Regions from separate parts of the Zhenhengia sp. genome, predicted to be linked through region 3. Evidence: predicted binding sites of a transcription regulator. Region 3 holds the regulator's gene; each other region holds the start of a gene.

Region 1 (5,472 bases), on a different contig from region 3:
TAACTCATTATGATAAGTTGCCACCACTTTGTTCATAAGAGGTTAGGAAAATTTAAAGGCCTATGAGAAGGGGGGACTCACAAGATCTCAATTTTCCATATATAAAAGCAGAATAGCCTAGGATTTATTTTGCTCTTATACTCTATATATACGGACAAGGGTAGAAAATGCGTCATATTATTTATGCAAAAAGTAAGTTTTGTATAAATAACTAAATGAAATATAATCCACTTGCTAACGATTTTATAAATAGATAAGATAGAAGAAATGGAGTCTGTATAAAGGGGATAAAATTAATGAATCAATTTAAAAATAAGATACATGAAGAGGCTTTCAATGAGCTGATTACGCAAAGTGAGGGAGAACTTTCTGTTCATGAAATTCAAGATGAGCAAAAGAGAAGGCAGGTTGCATTTCTCTATTTAATTGCTATGTATCAAGAAGAGTATGAGCGTTATGAAGGCATGAAGTTTTATGTAGAAGCTTATGAAGAAATCAGTATAGATGGACCAGTTTATCTTTTAGAAGACTGTATCAAATTAGAAGATTTTGCTCATGAAAAAATATTAAAAGCTGCAAAAGACATATTAAGAGGTTGTAAACCACATCTAGAAAAACTTGAAATAGAGGATGTGAAATTTGTTGAAATAGCCTATAACTTTGCAGTAAGCAATTAGAATGAAAAATAGATAAATAATAAGTCAAGTAGAGAGGAAAAATACGTGAAATATACAACATACTTACTAGAATGGTTTGACAAGAATAAAAGACAAATGCCTTGGCGAGAGAGAAGTGATGCTTATAGTATATGGGTATCAGAAGTAATGCTGCAGCAGACACAGGTTGATACAGTAAGACCTTACTATGAGCGCTTTATGGAACGTTTTCCAACGGTACATGATTTAGCTATGGCAACCCAAGAAGAGGTCTATACTTATTGGCAGGGCTTAGGCTACTACAGACGAGCAGATAACCTGCATAAAGGAGCAAAGGTTGTATCGGAGCAGTATAATGGAATATTTCCAACAGACCCTAAATTAGTTAAAAATATACCTGGCATAGGACCTTACACAATGGGAGCAGTGTTAAGTATAGCCTTTAATTTACCTTATCCTGCCGTAGACGGAAATGTAATGCGTGTACTTTCTAGACAGTTCTTAATAGAAGATGATATCGCTATTCCTAAAACGAGGAAGATTTTCGAAGAAAAAGTGATGGTACTTATGCCGGAAGATGCACGTAACTTTAATCAGGCCCTTATGGAATTAGGCGCACTTATTTGTACACCTAAAAATCCAAAGTGTGAAAGTTGTCCTATGAAGCCAATTTGTATGGCTTATGAAGAAGGCGTACAAATAGAGTATCCTATTAAGAGTAGTAAAACAAAAGCTGAACCGGATTTTTATAAAGCTCTTATTCTTAAGCAAGGAGATAAAATTTATCTAGAAAAAAGACCAGAAGAGGGGCTTCTTGCAAAACTATGGGGAGTGCCGCTGATAACAGATGCAGTTTGGGAAAAAATGAAATCAGAACTTGTCACTTTTGAAGTATTAGAGCAGGTTCAACATGTTTTCACACATCGTAGATGGCTTATGACGCCTATCGTAATAGAGTATACTACACAAAATGCAAAAATATTTGAGGAGATTTTACAAGGAGAAGGTGTGTTTATAGTACCAGAAGGACTGAAGAACTATGCTATTGCCACAGCATTTAAAAAGGTTTTACGTAAGTTACAAGAAAATATTTGATTTATGGGTAGAAATTTTGAAAAAATGTAGTATAATACAAGTATATCAATTATATGATATTTCCATTTCACGGAATCAAAGAAGGAAGTAAAAACTATTCAAGAGTCTAGTAAAGGCAGTAGGCTTTTATAGATAAGAGTAGATTTATATGAAATTCTTTGATTCTACAAAAACAATCAATACATGTATTGAATTAAAAAGGTGAGGATTAGATTTTCAGTCTAATTCTCACCTTTTTCATGGGGTAAAATCAGTGTACTTAAGTAGAAATTACGGATGAAATATGGTATAATTATGGACATAAACGTAATGAAGTGAAGGAGGGAAGAATGTGTTAGAAGAACTTAAAACATTTATACAGGTTGTAAAGTATCGTAATTTTACGAAAGCTGCAAAAAAGGTTAATTTATCTCAACCAACAGTAAGCCTGCATATTAAAAGACTAGAACAATATTTTGATACAACCCTCATTACACGATCAAGTAAAAGTAAAGAGGTGCTCATTACTAAACAGGGAGAATTTCTTTATGAAAAAGGACAAGATCTTATCGCACAAATTGATTTATTAAAAGGTGAGCTTCTTCAAATAGATGATAAGGCTAAAAAGAAAATTTTAGTAGGTGCAAGTAAAACGATAGGAGATTATTTTTTACCACAAATTATAGGGGATTTTTCAAACAAGTATCCGGATATACAACTTGAAGTGTTTATAGAAAATACAGCACATATCTGTGATATGATGAATGAAGGTGAGATACAGGTTGGTCTTATAGAAGGGATTGACCCTTATTATGATTTTGATAGAGAGTATTTCTACCAGGATAGGATGGTTGTTGCAGTAAGCAATAAATCACCATTAGCTACTATGGACGTAAGTATAGATGATTTGAATAATCAGATTTGGATCAGCCGTGAGGAAGGGTCTGGTACGCAGGAGTACTTAAAGTTGTTTCTCAATATGCATAATATTACCCCTAAAAATGTTATTGTATTTAATAGCAACTATGCTGTAAAAGAAGCTGTTAAAAATGGTATAGGTATTACCATTATTTCTGAATGTGTTGTAAGTCATGCAGCATTTGATAAAGAGCTTAATATTTTACCGTTGGAATTATTGCCTAAGCGTAAGTATTCTTATATACTGCCGAAGGATAAAGAAGTAGACTTAGATATTCTTACTTTCATAAATATGCTCAAGGACTATAAAGTGAATAGAACAAATTAAGAAGTGTTGCTTAAAGACGAGCAGCACTTTTTTATTTTTAGCGACCTATTAGAAATCTTAATGGTTAGTATCAGAATGTTAAATTGTAAAATGATAACGAAGTATAGGCATTGTTAATAAATTGTCATATAATAAGTGTACAGCACTCCGTTAAATATGTAGCGGGGGGAATATGCGAATGGAGGACAAGAAGATGGGCTATAAATTAAGCTTTGAAACAGTTAATAGTCTCTTTAATGAATTAAGAAAAGAGTACAAAATTTATGCACCAAAAAGATTTCCAAAAGCAGGACGTTACTCAGATACAGATATTATCCGTTACGCTGAGATCAAAAATGTAGAAGAAATCGTATTTGACGAAAAATCTGACTACCCAGCAAAAGAAGTGGTTTCACCAATCACTCAAACTTTATTCTACTTCACAGAAGATGAATATCGTGAAGCTAAAGTTCATGATAAAAAAGTTTTAATCTTTGCTAGACCTTGTGATATCAATGCACAAATGAACCAAGATAAAATTTTCTTAGAAAACGGTTTTGAAGATACTTTCTACAAACGTATGAGAGATAAAGTAAACTACGTAATGATGGAATGTACTTCTAGCGAAGATACATGCTTCTGCTGTTCAATGGGAACAAACAAAACAGATAACTATGGATTAGCTGCTCGTTTCGAAGACGGACAAGTTCTTTTCAATGTGAAAGATGATAAATTCGCACCTTTCTTTGAAGGTAAAGAAGAAGCTGAGTACACAGTTAAATTCATTGAAGAAAATGAAACAAAAGTAACAATTCCAGTTATTCCTAACAAAGATGTTCTTAACAAACTTAAAGAACATGATATGTGGAAAGAATTTAACAAACGTTGTGTAAGCTGTGGTAGCTGTACAATCGCATGTAGCACATGTACATGTTTCACAACAACAGATATTTCTTACAATGAAAATGGTTCAGTAGGTGAAAGAAGAAGAACAGCTGCTTCTTGTCAAGTTGCAGGATTTGATGAAATGGCTGGCGGTCATGACTTTAGAAAAACAACTGCTGATCGTTATAGATATAAAACACTTCACAAAATCCATGATTACAACGAACGTTTTGGCCAAGGTCATATGTGTGTAGGTTGTGGTAGATGTACAGAAAGATGTCCAGAATTCATTTCATTCACAGCGACAATCGAAAAAGTAAATAAAGCTGTAAAAGAAATCTGCGGAGGTGAGTGCAATGCATAATGAATTAATGCCAGTAGCTTGTCAGATTCTTGAGTTCAAACAAGAAACACAAACAGAATTTACAATCAAAGTAGCAACAGGTGACCTTAAAGTTGAACACGGTCAATTCTGTCAATTATCAATTCCTAAAATTGGTGAGTGTCCAATCTCTGTAAGTGATTACGGCGATGGTTGGATGGATTTTACAATTCGTGCAGTTGGTAAAGTAACAGATGAAGTATTCAAACTTGAAGCTGGTGACCAATTATTCATTCGTGGTGCATACGGTAAAGGTTGGCCAGTAGACCAATTTAAAGGTAAAAATGTTGTAATCATCGCTGGTGGTACAGGGGTTGCTCCAGTTAAAAGTATGATCAACAAATTTGCAAATGAAGAAGGTTTTGCACAAAGCGTAAATATCATCGCAGGTTTCAAAGATGAAAACGGCATTCTTTTCAAAGATACACTTAAAGTTTGGGAAGAAAAATTCAACACTATCTATACATTAGATAGAGATGAAAAAGAAGGATTTAGAACAGGTCTTGTAACTAAATTCATCGAAGAAATCCCATTCAAAGATTTTGGAGATAACTACGAAGTAGTAATCGTTGGGCCTCCAATCATGATGCACTTTGCAGGACTTGAATGTGTGAAACAAGGTATTCCAGAAGAAAAAATCTGGGTTTCATTCGAAAGAAAAATGTCATGTGCAATCGGTAAATGCGGACACTGCCGTATCGACGAGACATACGTATGTCTTGAAGGACCAGTATTCAACTATACACAAGCGAAAAAATTAATTGACTAGGAGGCCACACAATGAATCATGATATTGATGTAAAAGCAACCAGAATAAATTGTTTCCGTCAATCTAAAGTAGCGGGAGAATTTATGTTACAATTACGTGTTCCTGGATCAATCATTGATGCAAAACACTTAACTTCTGTACAACATATCGCTGAAACTTGGGGAGATGGTACATTCCACATTGGGATGAGACATACTCTTAACATCCCAGGTATCAAATACGAAAATATTCCAGCAGTAAACGAATACATTAATAACTACATCAAAGAAGTAGAAGTAGTTGAATGTGATGTTGAAATGGAAACATGCGGTAAAGGTTACCCAACAATCGGTGCGCGTAACATTATGGCTTGTATCGGTAACTCACACTGTATCAAAGCTAACGTAAATACACACGAACTTGCTAAAAAAATCGAAAAAGAAGTATTCCCAAGCCACTACCACATCAAAACAACTGTTGCTGGTTGTCCAAATGACTGTGC
Region 2 (5,472 bases), on a different contig from region 3:
TAAAGTCAAAAGCTTCTGTTAGGTTAGATACATAGTTTAAAAGTAATAATGCATTTGTACATAAACTTGTGATGACTAATGCTACAACTGGTGTATTGTATTTTGGATGTACTTTTGCAAAGAATTTAGGGAAAAGCCCATCTTCACCTGCTGCATAAGCAAGTCTTGCAGTTGTGAGTACCCATCCACTTAATGCACCTGCAGCGGCAATAACAATACCACCAGAAATAAAGTAACCACCCCATGTAGCACCTGTTACATAATTCATAATATCCGCTAGAGGTGCTTGTGTAGTTGCTAACATATTCTGTGGCATACTTCCCATTGCAAGAACAGATAAGAAAATATAAATGAGTACAGCTAACCCCGTTCCAATAACTGTACTTCTTTTAATATTTTTCTCTGGATTTTTAATTTCTCCCCCTGATATAGTCGCACTTTCAAGTCCTACAAATGACCATAGTGTAATAGCAATAGCTGCTGGAAGTGCCCCTAAGCTGTTTGCCTCTTCAGATACAGAGGTTGTAAGATTTGCTGCATCAAATCCAATGCATGCAATAACCATAAAAACTAAAATAACACCTATTTTAATTACTGTTGTAATAATGCTTACATAGCCTGCATTTTTTACACCTTTATAATTAATATAAGTAAATATCCATAATAATAAGGAAGAAACAGCGAAAGCTAAAATACCGTTTGTCCCAAGTGCTGGAAAGAATGTAGTCAGATAGCGTATAACTGCTGTAATAATAGCTGCATTTCCGATCCAAGATCCTAACCAGAATGTCCATGATACAAGAAATGCCATAAACTCACCGAAAGCTTTATGGGTATAAACAATAGGCCCCCCTGTTGCAGGATATTTTGTCCCAAGGTTAGCAAAAGATAGGGCTAATAACATAGATCCTAGTCCGGTAATCACCCATGCTAAGACAGTAACTATTGGATTTGCCACTTGAGCGAGACTCTGCGGCGATGTGAAAATTCCTGAACCAATCATGTTTCCTACAACAATGGACGTTGCAGCGGCAAGACCCAGTTCACGCTTTAAATGTGTTTTGTTTTTCATGATGTCTCCTTAAGTTGCTAAAATAAACTTTTATCCCTATTATGTGTAAATCCTTTCATTATATAAGTTACTAAGTGCATAGACTAATTCTAAAAATTAGATTATACTTTTCATAAAGTTTATCTAATTTTTAGGAGGTTATACACATGGGATTATTTGGTGGTAGTAAGACAGATAATACATCTCAATTTGAGCGATACCTTATAGAAGGTGAGGTTATTGAGGCTGTTTATCGTCTTGTATTAGATGAAATTTGTTTTACTAACAAACGTATCATCTTTATTGATAAAGAAGCTTTGTCTACAAAAAAACAACTCATTTCACTTCCTTACCATTCCATCTACTATTTCGGGGTCGAAAAAGGTGGAGTTTTCGAATTTGATAACGAAATTAAATTATACACTAAAGGAACACATTTTTCTATTGAATTTAGTAGAGGAACAGATATTTTAGAAGTTGAAAAATTACTAGCCTCCCACATTTGCAAGTAATTATACTTTTTCTGTCATATTTATTAATAAAATTAAAAAGATAGTAACTAGCCTTAAAAGCTAGTACTACCTTTTTTATCTCTTATTATGTATGAAATTAAATAGTGTGTGCTTCATCCACAACTTTCTGTAATGCCTCTAAAGCATCAGCTGGAAGTTTATCAAAGCCACCTTTTTCTGTATCACGAGATTTGATGAAATCTACGCGATCTTGCATACGTTTTTGTAATTGTTCAACGTAATTTTCATCTTCAAGGTTTGGTATGAAACCTTCAAGTTCCATAATTTCAATATCAGAGAATGGTCCCCATGGCTTAAATGTAGCTCTTCCTTCTACTACTGCTTCAAGTGCACCAAGTGTATCTTTTGGTGTTACTTTTTTACCCATAAAGTCCCCTGTATTTACGATATAGCAATCTACGTTTCTTTCAGCAACTAATGCTTTGAACTTTTCGTAGTCATTTACAAGTGGGTATGTTCTAAATGGGTTAGCATATGGCTCAACAACTAACGCATTAGGGTCAACCCCTGGAGCAAGTCTTTCTGCACTTGAACGTTTTGTAGCAAGTGTAGCACCCATTACAGAAGCAAGTTCTGCTCCACTTAATTTAACGATTGGTGGAATTGTAGGGTCCTTCATAATCCAGAAGATTGCATTAACTGGTTCTTCAAATTTATTTACACGATTTGGTGACCAAAGAATAGATTTAACAGCACGACCATTACCATTACGAACATCTTCTGTGACTGGTACAATCTTACCATCTTCATCTACTGTAGCACCACAGTTTTGCATTGTAACAAGGTATTTATTATCTTCACATGTAAGTGGATAATCTTGAGTTTTATCAAAATATGCTGGTTCAAGAGCTACTGATGAGCCATTTTCTGTTGAAATAACAAAAGCATCATCATGAAGTACTGTAATATCGTATTTACCACCATGGCGAGCATGTGTAAGAGTTGATTTACCTGAACCTGAAAGTCCAAATACACCAGCAACGAATGATTTACCTTCACCAAGGTTATAACGTTTTTGTCCACCATGGCATGAAGCATATCCATGACGGTTCGCCATAGCCCACGCAAGGGTTAATGTACCTTTTTTATGTTCTCCAAAGTATCTCATACCTAAGATAGCAGCACAGTTATGTTCTGGATCAAAGAATGTAAGACCCATTGGATGATCTGGATGTGACCAGTCTGGATCTGAGAATATATAAAGATCTCCTTCTGGATACTCTTTAGATTCTGCATACATTTTAGCTACTTCTTCATTAATAGCTTGGAAATTCAATAACCAAGAGTACATAATATTTTCTTGAGTTTCTGGGATACAAAGATGCGCTTTTACTGAGAAGTCTTTATCAAGGCCTACGATTGCTTGTGCATGATACAGTTTTTTAGTACGAGCTTTGTAAATTGCTTCGCTAATTTTAAGAGCATATTCACCTTGATTTACACCAGGTTCTCCCATAATTTTACGAGCTGCTGCTGCGCGCCCACTTACTGCACCGTCATTGAAGAGAAGAATTTTTGTATCATCATCTAAACCAAGTAAATCTGGTCTATAAACAGGAATATCTGTCACGATTGTTCCCGGAGCATTTTTTGCAAGTTTGTAAGCTTCCTTTAATGAAGTTACAGGTGTTACATTATTACCATAAAATGCTGTTTCAATTGTTGTACGAATTTGTCCAAAGATAGGGTTATTCGCACCAATTTCTGTTCTTGGAAATCTAGATTTTGTTGCCATTATGAAATCCTCCTTCGTTTATAAAAAATAATTGTACGCCTATTTAGGAATAATCTTCAAAATAAAATCCTTTCCCAAATCTAATTATCTAATTTGTTACAATATTTGTCAACACAAATTTCAGACATTAATAATAAATTAACAACTTTTATACTAGTTTATCCAATAAATAAAGAGTAGCCTAATGACTACTCCTCTCCCTTAATACATTTATCTATAATGTGCTCTGCTAACCTTTTATGGTAAGTAGCTTGCTCTATTAAAGTACATACTAACAACATAGCCCCTACCTTTTCATCGTGTATTTGCATTTTTTCCATTTCTTCATTGACCATTTCTATACGCTTTTCAATTCCAAAATTGAAATAAGATAACTCCTTATCTCGGCATGCTAAATATGCCTCATAAAAATTTGCTAATTTATGACTATCTAAGTTCTCATCTATTTTTAAGGATGAAAATAAATCTTTTATGTCTCCAATGCTAATAATACCTTTAAGATGGTAAAGAAGAATCATAAGAATAATATGATCTTTAGTATATTTCTTTTTATGTGCAGGCATTAATACCTTATCTTTTGTGTAATTGTTAATCATTGTTTTAGTCAAAAGCTTGTCCCCCTCATAACGCTTTGTATGACTAAGCTTGCTTTCAAACAATGTAATAAGCTGATCCATATATAAATCAAGGTCTGGAATATCTCCAAGTCCTATATATTCTTCAAGGCCTAATTTAGCAACTTCTTCTTCTAACCATTTACTCTCCATGTCCGTAGCCTCCTTGTGTTTCTTGATTTTATCATACCTAATCCCTTTTATAAAATCAAGCCAAATTATTATAGAAACTATATTGACTACAATATGTATATTATGATATATTTTAGTTATAATATTAAGTAGTATTTAAAACTACTTGTCAAGGTTAGGGGATGTTTCAATGAATCAATACATTAGAGAACCTATTAACGCTTATACTCATCTTATAGGTGCCGGCCTTTCTTTTATCGGTACTATATTATTACTTATATATGGTGGCAAAGGTTCGCCACTTACTACAACAGCTATCGTGTCTATTACTATTTTTGGTTTAAGCCTTGTAGCACTTTATACAGCTAGTGGCATTTACCATGCAGTTAGAGCCAATCAAGCTGTTTTACTTAAACTTAAGAAATTAGATCATTCTATGATTTTTATACTTATTGCAGGGTCTTATACACCATTTTGCTTACTTGCTCTTACAGGTGCATGGCAAATTAGTATTATTACCATAATCTGGTCTCTTGCTATTATAGGTATTACCCTTAAAGTTTTCTGGATTAATATGCCTAGATGGATTTCAACAGGTTTTTATATTGGCATGGGCTGGGTTGCTGTTCTTGCATTAAGTCCACTTTCTAAAGCCCTTAATACAGGTGGTCTTACATGGTTAGCATTAGGCGGTATCATGTATACTATTGGTGGTATTATCTATGGTCTAAAAAAGCCAAATATCTCTAAAACATTTGGCTTTCATGAATTATTCCATATTTTTGTTATGCTAGGCAGTGCATGCCACTACTGGTGTGTTTTTAATTATGTACTTTAAACTAAGATAGGATACCTATATAAGGTATCCTATTTTTAATTCCTATTGATTAGCAAGCTTCTTATAAGTATTAGCCATTGTCACTTGCATATAAGGTATAAGCCAAAAGTACCCTATTCCAAAAGTTAATGTTGCTAATATTCCCCATCCTATAAATGATAGCTGCAAAATGAAAAGATCCATTTTATGCCCTTGAGTCATACGTTTACTTTCATTCATAGCTTCTCGTACAGTTATTTCAGGATGATCAGCTAAAATATAGAAGCTCATACAATAACTATAAGATTTAATAATACCAGGAATGATAAATAACAGTGTCCATAAAAAAACCCATAGTAATTGCCAAAAGAAAAGTCCTATTGATTTACCAAAGTTTTTAAAGCCACTGAAAGCATCCTCTATTCCTAGAGGTTCTCTTTGAATAACTTTAAAACATATAATAATATAACTCAAAGTACAAGCTCCACTTATTATGTAATTACCTAAAAAACCAATATAGGGAATAAACTGTATTCCTATAAGCAAAATTGTAATAACAAGAAAAAGGCCTCCTACTATTCCCCAACGTC
Region 3 (5,472 bases):
ATGTTTCAAAAATAATCATATCTATCCAACACATCTATGGGAGGAAAAATAATGAGCCAAACATTAAGTTCAGCCAAAATCATGGAAGCCATTGAAAACATGTCATTTGAAGGTAAATACTTAAATCACACTTCTTACGGTAATGGTCATATTAACGATACATACTTAGTAAACTTTCAAAAAGATGGGAAAACAATTCCTTATATCTTACAAAGAATTAATCATCAAATCTTCAAAAATCCAGATGCCCTTATGCAAAACATCATTGGTATCACCTCTTTCCTAAAAGAGAAAATTATGCTTAGAGGTGGTGATATAAACCGTGAGACACTTAATATCATCCCCACAAAACAAGGTAAATCTTACTATCAAGACAGCTTAGGAAACTACTGGAGGAGCTATGTTTTCCTTACTGATACAACTTGTTACGAAATTCTAGCAGATGCTGAGCTTTTCTACCAATGTGGTTATGCCTTTGGACATTTTCAAAACCTACTTGCTGATTATCCAGTTGATACACTTTCTGAAACAATTCCTAACTTCCACAATACACCTGTTCGTTTTCAAGCTTTCGCAGATGCTGTAGAAGCTGACATTTGTGGACGTGCTAAAGATGTACAAAAAGAAATTGCTTTCGTAATGGAAAGAGAGCCTTTAACCCATATACTGGCTAATCAATTAGCAAATGGGAATCTTCCACTTCGCGTGACGCATAATGATACTAAACTGAATAACAGTATGTTTGATAATACAACCCATAGACCTATTTGTATCATTGATTTAGATACTGTCATGCCAGGTTTATCTGTAAATGATTTCGGTGACTCGATCCGCTTTGGTGCTACAACTGGTGCCGAAGATGAGCCAGACCTAACAAAAGTAAACTTTGACCTTAACTTATTTGAAAGTTATACAAAAGGATTCTTAGAAGGCTGCGGTGGCAATCTTACGGAAAGAGAAATTGACATGCTTCCTATAGGTGCAATGACAATGACACTTGAATGTGGTATGAGATTCTTAACAGACTACTTACAAGGTGATACCTACTTCAAAGTGCATAGAGAAGGTCACAACTTAGATCGTTGCAGGACACAATTCAAACTTGTATCGGATATGGAAAAACATCTAGATACCATGAATGAAATCGTTAATAAATATCGTTAGTTTTATCATCTATCTAGAAAACCACTTTCTTAATGTGGAAGCGACAAATTACAAAATACTAGTGGCTTTTTTCACTTAATTTTAGTCTACAATTTAGGTAGTGTGCCAAAAATTAAATTTTCTGAAATATACACTAGTCTTTTTCTTTCTTATAGTGTATAACTAACTTATAAAAGGTGTTCATACCATTCTAGATAAGTATAAGCATCTTCTACTCGCTAAGATGTTATTTGAAAGTTTTAGTTCCCCCTTCTAAAGCTTACTTATTTCTTCTTAGCCAACTGCACTATTTGGTAGTGGCAATCAAATAGTTTACAGGGCACGTCCTATACACTCAATATTTTAAGCTACATTCTACTTCACAAAGAAGTAAGCTTAAAGGCAATGCCTACGGTAAATCCTATGTACAAAGTTTCTACTTCAGACACTTGCAGTGATAAATGCATGAGCATCTCTTTCACCTATAGACCCTGATTAGAAGCACCTGTAACAAGGTAAGTCCTTCCGCTTAGCCCACTGGCTTATATCTTCATACTGAAGCTGAATGTTAACCAGTACCTGAGTGTCCTTGCCACACAATAAAAACCTAGCTTAAGTTTCGCCTATATTGATAAGGGGGAGGCGACTTAAGCTAGGTTTTTTTGCGTAAAAAAAGATTCACCCATCCTTAATTGTTTTCTCTAAGATAGGTGAACCTTTTATTTATATAGGCCTCTAAAAAGGTTTATAATCATTACCATTATCAAGTTCTTCTGCTTCATTAATCTTATAGGCTAAAGTCATTAATGAATGTGACAAGTGCACATTTTCAACATGTACATGTTCTGGTAAAAATAAATCTACAGGTGAGAAGTTCCAAAGCCCTTTCACACCCCATTTTGCTAAGTTCTCAGCCGTCTCTTTAACTCTTGTTTTTGGCATTGTTAAAATGGCAATATCTACTTTATTTGTTTTAACGAAGTCTTCCATTTTATCTATATCCATAACTTCAATGCCTCGCATACTCATACCTATAAGCCTTGGATTAATATCAAATAAACCAATGAGATTAAAGCCACGTTTGCTAAAAGATGGGTAGTTAGCAAGAGCTTGTCCTAAGTTACCTACACCAACAATAATCATTGTATGTGTTTTATCAAGTCCTAGTATTTTTGCAATCTCTTTGTGTAAATATTCTACATTATATCCATAACCTTGCTGCCCGAAACCACCAAAGTTGTTAAGATCCTGTCTAATTTGAGAGGCTGTAACTTTCATTTTCTCGCTAAGTTCTCTAGAAGATATTTTAGTCACTCCGTTGTCTAATAATTCCCCTAAATACCTATAGTATCTTGGCAATCTACGGATTACTGCCATAGAAATCTTTCTCTCTTCAGTCACAGACTTACCTCCTTCTTTTTCTATCTTTTTTAGTATAGCATTTTAGTTTTTTTTTTGTCAATTAACCTTGGCTATTACTCACTTTTATTTTTCTAGTTTTTCTGTTAAGATGAATCTAGATTAATGAGGAGGATAGCTTATGATTGCAAATTGTCATGCTGTATATAAATCTTTTAATGAGCAATCTATCTTAAAAGATATTTCATTTCATATAGAAGACCATGAAAAAGTAGCACTTGTCGGAAATAATGGTGCAGGAAAAACCACACTTTTTCGTATTTTAACAGGAGAACTTGCACCTGATAACGGCGAAGTTTTCTTTGCAAAAGGTATTCGTATCGGCTACCTTGAACAGAATATGCATTTTAATTCAGGCTGTAGCGTCTATGAAGAGCTCCTTCATGTATTTGATGAAGTGATTGCTCTTGAAGAAAAGCTTCATCAAATGGAAGAAGAGATTGCAAAAACACATTCTCTTGCTCTTACACATACTTATGATGAATTACGTAGCACTTTTGAGAATATGCGTGGTTATGAATATAAAAGTCTCGTACGTGGTGTTCTTAAAGGTTTGGGCCTTAAAGAAGAAATTTATACCCAACCTATCACAACCTTATCTGGCGGTCAAAAGACACGTGTAGCACTTGCTAAACTACTTCTAGAAGAACCAGACCTCTTACTTCTAGATGAGCCGACTAACCACCTTGATATTGTAGCTACAGAATGGCTGGAAAACTATTTAAGAAGTTATAAAGGTTCTGTTCTTATTATTTCCCATGACCGCTACTTTTTAGACAGGGTTGTTACAAAAGTCATTCATCTTGAATTTGGCCATGCTATGGTCTATAACGGCGACTATAGCCACTTTGTTATAGAAAGCGAAAAAGTGTATGAGGCTGCTATGAATCAATATGAAAAGCAGCAACAAGAAATCGCTAAGCAAAAAGCGGTTATTGCTAAACTACGTCAGTTTAATCGCGAAAAATCCATCAAGCGCGCTAGAAGTCGTGAAAAGCTATTAGAAAAAATAGAAGTCATGGATCTTCCAATGATTGATGACAAACCTATGAACCTTGTACTGACACCACGTATTACAAGTGGAAATGATGTTTTAACAGTTAAGGAGCTGACTAAGTCCTTTGAAGATGGCGCTCTCTTTAATAATATTACTTTTGATATTAAACGTGGTGAAAAAGTAGCTATTGTTGGCCCAAATGGCGTAGGTAAAACAACACTTTTCCGTATGATTATGGCCCAAAGTGACATTTCTGGTGGTAGCATTACACTAGGTAGCAATGTACACATCGGCTACTACGATCAGGAACACGCTACACTTAATCCAAACTATACGATTATGCAGGAAATTCAGGATGCTTTTCCTGACCTTACAAATACAGCAATTCGTAATATGCTGGCTTCTTTCTTATTCACAGGAGAAGATGTATTTAAACCTATTAGTGCTTTAAGTGGCGGTGAAAAAGGTCGTGTAGCACTTGCTAAAATTATGCTTTCAAAAGCAAATTTCCTTATTCTAGACGAACCAACTAACCACCTTGATATGATGTCAAAAGAAGTACTAGAAAATGCACTTAACCAATATGAAGGTACCATTCTTTACGTATCTCATGACCGCTACTTCATCAATCAAACTGCAACCAAAGTACTTGATATGCAAAAAGACCATATGTCTGTATATTTAGGTGACTATGATTACTATATGGAAAAGAAAAAAGAAATACCCGTATTGTGCACTTCTGGTACTCAACAAAGTACACCAACTTCTTCTAAAGAAGACTGGCAAAAGCAAAAAGAACTTCAAAATCGCATTAAGAAACTCCAAAGTACTTTAACAAGTATAGAAGAAAAAATCGAGCTTGAAGAAGGTAAACTCGCTGAACTGGATGAACAGCTTTGCCTTGAAGAAGTATATACGAACCCCGATGCTTCTCGTGACATTATGAACCAAAAAGCAGCTATTGAAGAAAATATTGCTTCTCTCTATACAAATTGGGAAGAAACATCTGAAGAGTTAGAAATACTTAACAGCTAAGCTTAATTTACAGGCCTATTAGGCAAAATATGAATATTATATTAGGTTAAAAGACCAGTAACATAATGTTACTGGTCTTTTATTTGTAGTATATAGAAATTAGCATTATAGGCTATATTCCATAATAAGTAAACCCTTTTCACTAAACTTATTTGTACTAACAAATCCAACTTTTTTATAAAGATGAATTGCATGCGTATTTTTCATAGCCACATGAATTCTTACAACTTCAAACTTTTTCTCTTCACGAAAAATATCAAGAGCTAATCTCACAGCTTGTGTTGCAATTCCTTTACGCTGATAAGATTTATCAATTATCAAATTTGTAAACATATAATAATCATCATACACAGAAAAGTCTAGTCTTATCATACCAACTACTCTATTATCATCACTAATACAATATAATTTACTTTTATCCTTGAATGATGCATATGCAGCTTGCAACAACGACCATACAGGTGAATTTGTAAATTCACACTGTTCTTGTGTACACATCAACCCAGAACATGCTTCATAATTATTTTCATTAATATCAGAAAGTTTAACCATAATATTTACCTCTTCAAATATAAATAACAAGAAATCTATAATAAATTAAAACTTCATATTAAAGTACATAATTTACTATTTCATAATTTATAAACATCTTCCCATTTCTAACCTTACTTCTTTTTGCTCTGTATCTCTATTAGAGTAAGCTGTTAAGTCACACCCTATTAAAGTAAAACCGCATCTCCTATAGAACTTAATCGCAGGTGCATTACAGCTCTGCGTTTCTAAGACTATAGCCCTTGCCTTAATGTTCTTTCCATGTTCTATAGCTTTATCCATTAAAATCTTCCCTATGCCTTGATAACGATAAGGTTTTTCTACAA
Region 4 (5,472 bases), on a different contig from region 3:
TTACATTTTTGTTCAGTAGATTTAGTAGATTTTCCTATGAAAAAGGCACATAAAAAGGCTATTGAATACATGATAAAAAATGGTGGGGTAGTAAGTTTTGACCCAAATGTACGCTTACCTTTATGGCCAACAGCAGATGCTTGTAGAGATGCTATTTTAGAGTTTCTTCCTTATGCTCATGTGATTAAAATTTCTGATGAAGAATTAGAATTTATTACAGGCTATAAAACAATAGAAGAAGCTAAGGCACTTTTATTTAGAGGTAATGCCCAACTTGTTATCTATACAAAAGGTGGGGATGGTGCTGAAGTTTACACTAAGGAAAGTATGGTAAGTGTAGGGGGGAGAAGAGTAGAAGTAATTGATACGACAGGGGCTGGGGATTCCTTTATTGGAGCATTCCTTTATAAACTTTTAGCAGCAGATATAAAAGCAGAGGCATTATCTAGCTTATCTGGGGAAATACTTAAAGAGTATCTAAACTTTGCTAATGCTTATGCAGCTTATAGTACACAAGGTAAAGGAGCTATTGGTTCTTATGCAACATTAGAAGAAATAGAAAGTTATATAAAAAACAGCTAGAGCATATAGGCTCTAGCTGTTTTTTATATAATAATATTATTTAGCAGTAGTTAAAGCACTGTTTACCGCTTCAAATACAGCAGTACTTGAGTTAGATGCACCTGTTACAGCATCAATGCCTTCTGTAGATTGGTTATAAATAATATCTGGAATTAAATCATTTTGAATAGACATAAAGATTGAAGATGTTTCATGATGTTCAAGAACTTCGATAGTATCAATGAAACCATCTTTTACAGTTACTTCAACTTTAATGGTACCGTTGTTACCAGTTGCTTCACCTTGGTAAACACCATCTTTGAAGCTAGCAGTAGCAGTTTCATTTATTTTTGGTGTAGAAGCTTCTTCTTTTTCAGAAACTGTAGTAGCACCTATACCACCATCTGCCATAGCAAGTGTAGCAGCTTTAGTACCAGCTTGACGTCCAAATACAATAATATCTGCTAAAGCATTACCACCAAGACGCTCAGCGCCATGTACACCACCTGTTACTTCACCAGCAGCAAATAAACCAGGAATAATATTACCATCTGTATTTACAACTTCAGCATTTGTATTGATTTTGATACCACCCATTGTATGGTGAACACCTGGTGCAATTTTGATTGCATAGTAAGGTGCTTTTTCAAAGGCAATATCCATACCAGCGCTACGTCCAAATGCAGCATCAATACCTGATTTTACAGAGTCATTCCATGCAGCGATTGTTGCTTTAAGAGTATCCGCATCCATTCCAAGAGCAGTTGCTAAAGCTTCAGGTGTTTCACCTTCAGTTGTAAGGCCTTGCGCTACATATTTTTCGATTGCTTTTAAGCTTTCGCGTACACCTTGGTCAAACACAAGGTATGCATATTGATCTTCTTGCTCTAAGACAGCAGCAGATACTTTGTCGCGAGTGGACATTTCATCTGTAAAACGTTCGCCTTTAGTATTTACAAGAATTGCACCATTACCGCGAACAGCTTCTGTAATAAGAGCAGCTGTTTCAGGATGAACTGTTGGGTGAATCTGAATTTGCTCAATATCGTCAAGAGCTGCACCAAGAGCTTCAGCTAAGATAATTCCATCACCTGTTGCACCTGGTTGGTTTGTACTAATAAAGCCATCAAGTTGTGGCTGATATTTTGTGTAAAGTTCTGGATTATTTCCAAATCCACCAGATGCAATAACAACAGCATCTGCTTTGATGATGTAAGAAGTTTTTTCACCATTTTCTGTAGCAATTGCTTTAATACCTGTTACTTTATCATTTTCGTAAATAACTTCAGTTGCTTCAGTGTTGAGCATTGTATCAATACCACGTTGTTCTGTATTTTGATAAAGAACATTTACTAAATGATCACCTACAGGAGCACCACCAGTTGGTCTATGAGCACGCTTGAAAGATGCGCCACCAAGGGAACCTACATCAGAAAGATCAGCACCTAAATCTATAAGCCAAGCTACAGCATCGGCAGCATTTTCAGTCATAAATTTAACAAGTTCAGGATCGTTGAGTTCCTCTCCACCCTTCATTGTGTCAGTATAGTGAACTTCAACAGTATCTTCAATTCCAGCTTCTTTTTGAAAAGTTGTTCCAGCAGCGTTTAGACCACCTGTTGCACGAGCAGTATTTCCGCCAACGAAAGGCATTTTTTCTACTAAAATAACATGAGCTCCAGCATCATGTGCTTCAATAGCAGCACTTAAGCCACCACCACCAGCACCGATAACGATAACATCTGTTTCAAGTGTAAGAGTTTCTTGTGCTGATTCAGTTACTTCTGTTGTAACTTCTTTTTCTACTTGAGTAGGTGTAGAAGCACAACCTGTTAATAGGGAAACTGATAAACCTAAGCAAGCTATAGTAGATAAAAGTTTTTTCATCTTCATAATAATATCCCTCTTTATGTTTGATAAATTATTGTCAAACATAGTGTATCATAGTATAAAAAATAAATATATAGCTTAACATAATGTCTGAACAGGAAATATATTATGTGTTGTTTTAAATAATTTTAATAAGTGTAAAATTATTTAAAAAATGTATTGAATTAAATTGATAGGAGTTTTATAATATATAGTACAAGGCCCGTTGGTCAAGAGGTCAAGACGCCACCCTCTCACGGTGGACTCAGGGGTTCGATTCCCCTACGGGTCATATAAAAAGACTTAGCAAATGTTTGCTAAGTCTTTTCTGTTTTTTCTGTTATTAAATCAAATGATTGGATTCAATTGACTAAGTTAATTATACTATAGTAAAATTATTTTATAGGTTTTCGGAAGACCTATACACTCACTCCTTGACCTGTGAATATAAAAGTCAAGACTATAAAACTCCCCAATCTTCTTTATAGATGACCTGGTCAAGGAGGATTTTTGAACTAATTATATTGGAGATAGATTAAAGAGGACTACTTTATAAGTGTAGGCCTCTTTTTATACTTTAAATAAGGTATCGCTTATAACAATGAAATAAAATTGTAACTAGCTTTTTTTCCTAAAAAATGACATAATATAATCGACAATATACGAGGAGGGACTATGATGGATTTTAGACAAGGGTATAACCGCTGGTTAAATGAAGAAAAGGTTGATGAAGCTTTAAAAAATGAACTTCAAGCAATTGAAAATGAAAAAGAGATTGAGGACAGATTTTATAAAAATCTTGAATTCGGAACAGGTGGTTTAAGAGGTAAAATTGCAGCAGGAAGCAACCGTATGAATGTTTATACAATAGGTAAAGCTACTCAAGGGCTTGCAACATACCTTTTAAAACACAAAGCTGAGCCAAGTGTCGCTATTGCATATGATTCAAGAAATATGAGTAAAGAATTTGCAGACCAAGCAGCAAGCGTACTTGCAGCAAATGGGGTAAAAGTATTCCTTTACCCATCATTAAGACCAACACCAATGCTTTCTTTTACAGTTAGACATTTAGAAACAGATGCAGGTATTGTTATCACAGCATCTCATAACCCTAAAGAATACAATGGTTATAAAGTATATGGTAATGATGGTGGACAAATTACAGATGAAGCTGCAAAAGAGATTTTATCTTATATTGATGCAGCAGACATCTTTGAAGATGTTAAAGTTATGACATTAGAAAAAGCAGAAAAAGAAGGTAAATTAGAATACATTACAGAAGAAGTAGATAAAGCTTACTATCATCAAGTAGAAACTTTATGTATTCGTAAAGACCTTATTAAAGAAAAGGCGTCAGAACTTAAGATTATCTACACACCAATCCATGGTAGTGGTAATATTCCAGTTCGTACAATGCTTAATAAATTAGGTTTTACAAATGTAGCAGTTGTTAAGGAGCAAGAACTCCCAGATGGAAACTTCCCAACAGCACCATATCCAAACCCAGAAGATAAACGTGTATTTGAGCTTGCTATTGAAATGGCAAAAGAAACAGCACCAGACCTTATCTTTGGTACAGACCCAGACTGTGACCGTATTGGTGTAGTAGTTAAAGAAAGTGCTGATAGCTATAAAGTATTAACAGGAAACCAAGTAGGTATCCTACTTAGTGACTATATCTTAAATGCACGTAAGGAAATGGGTACTTTAAGTGGACAAGATACAATTGTTAAAACAATTGTAACTTCAGATATGGTAAAACCTATTGCGACGCATTATGGCACACAAGTAATGGATGTTTTAACAGGTTTTAAATACATTGGAGAGAAAATCAAAGAGTTCTTAGAAACAGGTGCAAATAACTTTGTATTTGGTTATGAAGAAAGCTATGGTTATTTATCAGGAGACTTCGTAAGAGATAAAGATGCTGTTATTGCTTCTGTACTTATTGCAGAGATGGCACTTTACTACCGTACACAAGGTAAAAACCTTTATGAAGCACTTGAAGATCTGTTCAAACAATATGGTTACTATAGAGAAGACTTAGTATCTATCCAGATGGAAGGGAAAGATGGTCAAGAGAAAATCCAAGCGATTATCTCTAACTTAAGAGAAAATGCACCTAAAGAAGTAGGTGGTATAAGAGTAGTAAGAGTTGAAGATTATAAACTATCTAAAGCTTACAATGTATTAGAAGGGGCAGAAGAAGCAATCTTCCTTCCAACTTCAAATGTTATGAAATTTATTTTAGAAGATGGTAGTTGGTTTGTAGTAAGACCTTCAGGTACAGAACCAAAAATGAAAATCTATGTATCTATCATTGGACAAGATGAAAAGGATGCTACAAATAAAGTAGAAAATTTCAAAAAACAAGTTTTAGAATTAGTAGAAAATAACTAGTTCATTCAGCTATAAGAAGCTAGGTCATTTCCTAATTTAGGTAGGCCTAGCTTTTTTTATATACATTGTTGTTAAAGGAGATTAAATCATGAAAAGAGTAGAAAATAAAGTAGCATTAGTCACATCTTCTACAAGAGGGATTGGACTTGCTATTGCTAAAACACTTGCTAAAGAAGGTGCACGTGTATACCTTGCAGTAAGAAGATTAGATGCAGGTCAGGAGGTAGCGAATGAAATTATTGCAGAAGGTGGATTTGCTAAGCCTGTTTACTTTGATGCTTCTAAAGTAGAGACACACATGAGTATGATTGAAGAAGTAGTTGAAGCTGAAGGACGTATAGATATTTTAGTCAATAATTATGGTTCAACAGACGTTCAAAAGGACTTAGATCTCGTACATGGAGATACAGAAGCTTTCTTTAATATTGTTAATCAAAATCTTGAAAGTGTTTACTTACCATGTAAGGTGGCGGTACCTTATATGATTAAAAATGGTGGAGGAAGCATTATTAACATTTCTACAATTGGTTCAGTAAACCCTGACCTTGGACGTATTGCTTATGTTGTATCTAAAGCAGCTATCAACGCGCTTACACAAAATATTGCAGTTCAGTATGCAAAAAAAGGGATAAGATGTAATGC

The links. The regulator Rex, encoded in region 3, represses fermentation and respiration genes when NADH is low (regulators of the CRP and FNR family bind a similar motif). The targets are predictions, from matches to a motif close to ATTGTTAANTANTTAACAAT.
Region 1: asrA (anaerobic sulfite reductase subunit AsrA) is a predicted target of Rex. The motif match lies at 3,086-3,105, and genes of this name have one in related genera.
Region 2: ACLTBU_RS12080 (phosphoenolpyruvate carboxykinase (ATP)) is a predicted target of Rex. The motif match lies at 3,446-3,465, and genes of this name have one in related genera.
Region 4: ACLTBU_RS14015 (flavocytochrome c) is a predicted target of Rex. The motif match lies at 2,474-2,493, and genes of this name have one in related genera.

Annotation. Positions count from the first base shown of each region.
Region 1 covers NZ_JBKVCH010000006.1:130,059-135,530, forward strand. Annotated here, with positions in the region: gene ACLTBU_RS08825 (hypothetical protein) at 297-677, shown strand; gene mutY (A/G-specific adenine glycosylase) at 723-1,751, shown strand; gene ACLTBU_RS08835 (LysR family transcriptional regulator) at 2,083-2,976, shown strand; gene asrA (anaerobic sulfite reductase subunit AsrA) at 3,170-4,204, shown strand; gene asrB (anaerobic sulfite reductase subunit AsrB) at 4,197-4,991, shown strand; gene asrC (sulfite reductase subunit C) at 5,003-5,472, shown strand, end outside.
Region 2 covers NZ_JBKVCH010000011.1:2,416-7,887, reverse strand. Annotated here, with positions in the region: gene ACLTBU_RS12090 (amino acid permease) at 1-1,072, opposite strand, end outside; gene ACLTBU_RS12085 (PH domain-containing protein) at 1,219-1,563, shown strand; gene ACLTBU_RS12080 (phosphoenolpyruvate carboxykinase (ATP)) at 1,661-3,319, opposite strand; gene ACLTBU_RS12075 (DUF1836 domain-containing protein) at 3,508-4,086, opposite strand; gene trhA (PAQR family membrane homeostasis protein TrhA) at 4,256-4,903, shown strand; gene ACLTBU_RS12065 (DUF975 family protein) at 4,946-5,472, opposite strand, start outside.
Region 3 covers NZ_JBKVCH010000004.1:16,622-22,093, forward strand. Annotated here, with positions in the region: gene ACLTBU_RS05765 (nucleotidyltransferase family protein) at 1-52, shown strand, start outside; gene ACLTBU_RS05770 (phosphotransferase enzyme family protein) at 52-1,164, shown strand; gene ACLTBU_RS05775 (redox-sensing transcriptional repressor Rex) at 1,879-2,544, opposite strand; gene ACLTBU_RS05780 (ABC-F family ATP-binding cassette domain-containing protein) at 2,684-4,594, shown strand; gene ACLTBU_RS05785 (GNAT family N-acetyltransferase) at 4,700-5,146, opposite strand; gene ACLTBU_RS05790 (GNAT family N-acetyltransferase) at 5,234-5,472, opposite strand, start outside.
Region 4 covers NZ_JBKVCH010000014.1:39,235-44,706, reverse strand. Annotated here, with positions in the region: gene ACLTBU_RS14020 (carbohydrate kinase family protein) at 1-582, shown strand, start outside; gene ACLTBU_RS14015 (flavocytochrome c) at 619-2,454, opposite strand; tRNA gene ACLTBU_RS14010 (tRNA-Glu) at 2,651-2,722, shown strand; gene ACLTBU_RS14005 (phospho-sugar mutase) at 3,109-4,830, shown strand; gene ACLTBU_RS14000 (SDR family NAD(P)-dependent oxidoreductase) at 4,919-5,472, shown strand, end outside.